DNA from 2 places in the Microbacterium sp. SCN 69-37 genome. Region 1 is predicted to be linked to the other one. Evidence: predicted binding sites of a transcription regulator. Region 1 holds the regulator's gene; the other holds the start of a gene.

Region 1 (2,199 bases):
GGCGCTCGGCCGGCCTCGATGTGAGCGTCGATCTGATCTACGGCGCGCCGGGGGAGTCGTTGGACGACTGGCGTCGTTCGGTCGAGGCGGCCGTGGCGCTCGCACCCGACCACATCTCCGCGTACGCGCTCATCATCGAAGAGGGCACGAAGCTCGAGCGCCAGATCCGCCGCGGAGAGGTCGCCGCGCCGGATGACGACCTCCAGGCCGACATGTACGAGCTGGCCGACGAGGCGTTCGCATCGAGCGGGTTCGGCTGGTACGAGGTGTCGAACTGGGCGACGGACACCGCCCACCGCTCTCGCCACAACCTCGCATACTGGCGCGGCACGGATTGGTGGGGCTACGGGCCGGGGGCGCACAGTCATGTCGACGGGCTGCGATGGTGGAACGTCAAGCACCCCGCGGCATACGCACAGCGCCTCGCCGCCGGCACCTCTCCTGCGGCTGCTCGCGAGCGCCCGGATGCCGCTGCGCGGCGACTCGAGGACGTCCTGCTGCGCTCGCGCATCGCGGAGGGCATCGCGGTGTCCGAGCTGACCGGAGAGGGTCGTCACGCGATCGCGGCACTCATCGCCGACGGGCTCATCGACGGGTCCTCCGCCGTGCGCGGCCGCGTCGTCCTCACCCGCCGCGGCCGCCTGCTGGCGGATGCCGTGGTGCGCGCCCTCACCGCCTGACCGCGCGATCGCGGTAATATTGGCACTCGACGACCCTGAGTGCCAACAAGGAGGAGCGATGGTCTCGGAACGCGGCCTGCAGGTCCTCCGCGCGATCGTGCAGGACTACGTCGACACCCATGAGCCCGTCGGCAGCAAGGCGATCGTCGAACGTCACCAGTTCGGCGTGTCCGCGGCGACCATCCGCAACGATATGGCGCTCCTGGAGGACGAGGAGCTCATCGCCGCGCCGCACACGTCCTCCGGACGCGTACCCACCGACAAGGGCTACCGCGTGTTCGTCGACCATCTCGCCGACCTGCGGCCGTTGTCCACGGCGCAGCGCTCGGCGATCTCGTCGTTCCTCAGCGATCCGGGCGATCTCGACGAGCTCCTGATGCGCACCGTGCGCGCCCTCACGCAGCTCACCGGACAGGTCGCCATCGTGCAGTATCCGTCGTTCGCGCGCGCGAACGTCACGCACGTCGAGTTCGTCCATCTGGGCGGCCCGCGCGTGGTGGTCATCGTCGTCACCGACACCGGGCGAGTCTCCCAGCGCGTGGCCTTCCTGGCCGAGGAGCTCACCGAGGATGCCGCCCGACAGGTCAAGACCGCGATCGCGCGGCTGGTCACGGGCAAGCCCGTCGGCGAGGCCGCGGCCGCCATCGAGGCTCTCTCGGCATCCGCTGCCGACGGCACCCGCATCGACGCCGCGTTGCGCACCGCCGCGCGCATCGTGGGCGAGGAGCTCGAGGACTTCCGACAGGACCGGCTCGTGATGGCCGGAAGTGCGACCCTCGCGCGGCGCGAGGGCGACTTCCGCGGCAGCATCTACCCGCTGCTGGAGGCCATCGAGGAGCAGGTCACCCTGCTGCGTCTGATGGGCGAGATGGTCGCCGACGAGCACGGTCTCGCCGCGAGCATCGGTCGGGAGAACGAGCCTTTCGGACTGACGGAGGCCGCCGTCCTCACGAGCGAGTACGACGCAACGGGCACCCGCGCCCGCGTCGGCCTTCTCGGCCCCACCCGCATGGACTACCCCACCAACCTCGCGGCGGTCCGCGCCGTCGCGCACTATCTGAGCCGACTGCTCGACGAGGACGACACGTCCCGCTGAGCGATCCGCTCCCGAACACCGACCCGCGCCCGCAAGGGCAGGAAAGGCGATTGTGGCCGACCACTACGAAGTCCTGGGCGTATCCCGCGATGCGAGCCCCGACGAGATCAAGAAGGCGTATCGGCGTCTCGCGCGCGAACTGCACCCCGATGTCAACCCGGGAGCGGACGCGTCCGAGCGCTTCAAGCTCGTGACCCACGCCTACGACGTCCTCAGCGACCCGGAGCAGCGCCAGCGCTACGACATGGGCGGCGACAGCTCGCCCTTCGGCGGAGGCGGCGCAGGCTTCGGCGGATTCGGCGACATCTTCGAAACGTTCTTCGGCGGCGGGGGAGCACGCGCCGGCCGACCGCGATCGCGGCGTGAGCGCGGCCAGGATGCGCTGGTGCGGGTGACGCTGGATCTCGGCGATGTCGTCTTCGG
Region 2 (2,199 bases), on a different contig from region 1:
ACCCGATCCAGCGTTCGAGCGGCATCGGCTCGTGCAGGATCCACGCGCCGGTGATGAACTGCAGGATGGGGGCCACGAACTGCAGCAAGCCGATCACGGTGAGCGGCGCCCGTCGCGCACCCGCGGCGAACAGCAGCAGCGGAACAGCGGTGACGACGCCGGCAAGGGTGACGAGAACGGTGTGCCCGGCGCCCTGGGTGCCGAAGACGAGGCCGGTGGTGGCGGCGACCACGACCAGCTGGATGAGGGCGATCGGGGTGAGCCAGAGAGATTCCAGGGTGAGGCCGCTGATCGCATCGACCCGAGGACCGATCTGCTTCTTCACGAGACCGTAGGTGCCGAAGCTCGCCGCCAGGGTCAGCGCGATCCAGGGGAACGATCCGTAGGCGACGATGATGACGATCACGGCCAGGCCCGCGAACCCGATCGCGATCCACTGCGCCAGCCGCAGACGCTCCTTCAGCACGATCACGCCCAGCAGCACGGTCACGATCGGGTTGATGAAGTACCCGAGGCTCCCCTCGATGACGTGCCCGGTGAGGATGCCGATGAGGAACACCTGCCAGTTCACGTAGATCAGCAGGCCCGCGACGATCGTCCAGAACACGAGCCGCCGATCGCGCAGGATCGCGAAGAGCTTGCCCCACGTGCGGGTGACGGTGAGCAGGACCGCGCAGAACGCGAGGGAGAAGAGAATGCGCCAGACGACGATCTCCCACGGCCCGATGGGCGCCAGCAGCAGGAAGTAGAGGGGCATGAAGCCCCAGAGGAAGTACGCCGCGAAGGCGTAGATCCCCCCGCGCCGCTCTTCACGTGCGGTCTCGGCGGGTGTCATGAGAGAAAGCCTACGACGGTCGTGACATGTTCGGACCGACGGATGCCGCGGCATCCTGCCATTGCTGGTCGCTGTTCCGCCAATCCGGTTAACGACGATGGCCCCCGGGATATCCCGGGGGCCATCGTCGAATGCGATCGTCAGCGGACGACGACCGCCAGAACGTCACGGGCCGACAGGACGAGGAACTCGTCGCCGCCGAACTTCACCTCGGTGCCGCCGTACTTGCTGTAGATGACGCGGTCGCCGACGGCGACGTCGAGCGGCACGCGGTTGCCGTTGTCGTCGATGCGGCCGGGGCCCACGGCCACGACCTCGCCCTCCTGGGGCTTCTCCTTGGCGGTGTCAGGGATGACGAGGCCACTGGACGTGACCTGCTCAGCCTCGACCTGCTTGATGACGATGCGGTCCTCGAGCGGCTTGATGGAAACCGACACGGTCTACCTCTTTCTTGCTGGGCGTGATGCTTCAAGACTCGTTAGCACCCACAGGGGTGGAGTGCTAACAGAAGTCTAGAGCGCGGCTGGCACTCGTGCAACGCGAGTGCCAGTTCTGCGCCACAGAAGGCCCACTGTCATATGAATCATCTTTCACCTAGCATCGGACCTGCGCTCCCTGGACCGGGACGACCGGGCAACGGTGCCCGGACGATGGCGGGGGCGGGATCGGAGTCGACCGATGACCATTTCCGACCTCACGACACATCGCCACCCTCTCGCCGGCGGCACTCTCGCCGGCCGAACTCGGCGCCGGCGCGCGATCGCCGCCGCCCTGACCGCGACAGCCCTGGCCGTCGGCGCCCTGCTGTCCGCACCGACCGTCGCCCCCGCCGCGGCGGCGACAGGGTCGTGGACGACCGAATCGATCGCCGGCATGAGCGTGCGGCTGTACACGCCGGCCCGCGCCGCGACACTGGGCACCGGCCGCGCGCTGATGGTCAGCCTGCACGGGTGTGTGCAGACGGCGTCGACGCTGCAGACCGCCGGCAACTGGGCCGCGACGGCGGAGGAGTACGGCATGGTCGTCGCCCTCCCCGACGCTCCCGGCGGCGGTGTGGTGCTCGGCTGCTGGGACTACTACGACAGCAACCACTCGCGCATCTCCCCCGCCCGCCACGACGACAACCTGCTCGCGCTGGTCTCGGCACTCACCGACCGCACCTCACTCGGCATCGATCGGGCGCAGGTGTATCTCTCGGGCCTGTCCTCCGGCGGCGGCGAGACCATGGTGATGGGGTGCCTCGCCCCCGACGTGTTCGCGGGCATCGGCATCAACGCCGGACCCACCGTCGGCACCACGTCGGGACAGATCGGCAGCGTCGCCGTCTCGCAGGCCCAGGGCACGGCGACCTGCCGGAACTTCGC

Evidence for each region. Region 1 encodes HrcA, which represses chaperone genes, less so after heat shock. Its sites were predicted from a motif close to TTNGCACTCGNNNNNNNCGAGTGCNAA; they were not measured.
Region 2: groES (co-chaperone GroES) is a predicted target of HrcA. The motif match lies at 1,359-1,385, and genes of this name have one in related genera.

Annotation. Positions count from the first base shown of each region.
Region 1 covers NZ_MEEL01000038.1:21,712-23,910, reverse strand. The annotation lists gene hemW (radical SAM family heme chaperone HemW) at 1-680, shown strand, start outside; gene hrcA (heat-inducible transcriptional repressor HrcA) at 739-1,776, shown strand; gene dnaJ (molecular chaperone DnaJ) at 1,829-2,199, shown strand, end outside.
Region 2 covers NZ_MEEL01000025.1:71,997-74,195, reverse strand. The annotation lists gene rarD (EamA family transporter RarD) at 1-835, opposite strand, end outside; gene groES (co-chaperone GroES) at 976-1,272, opposite strand; gene ABS64_RS06675 (PHB depolymerase family esterase) at 1,514-2,199, shown strand, end outside.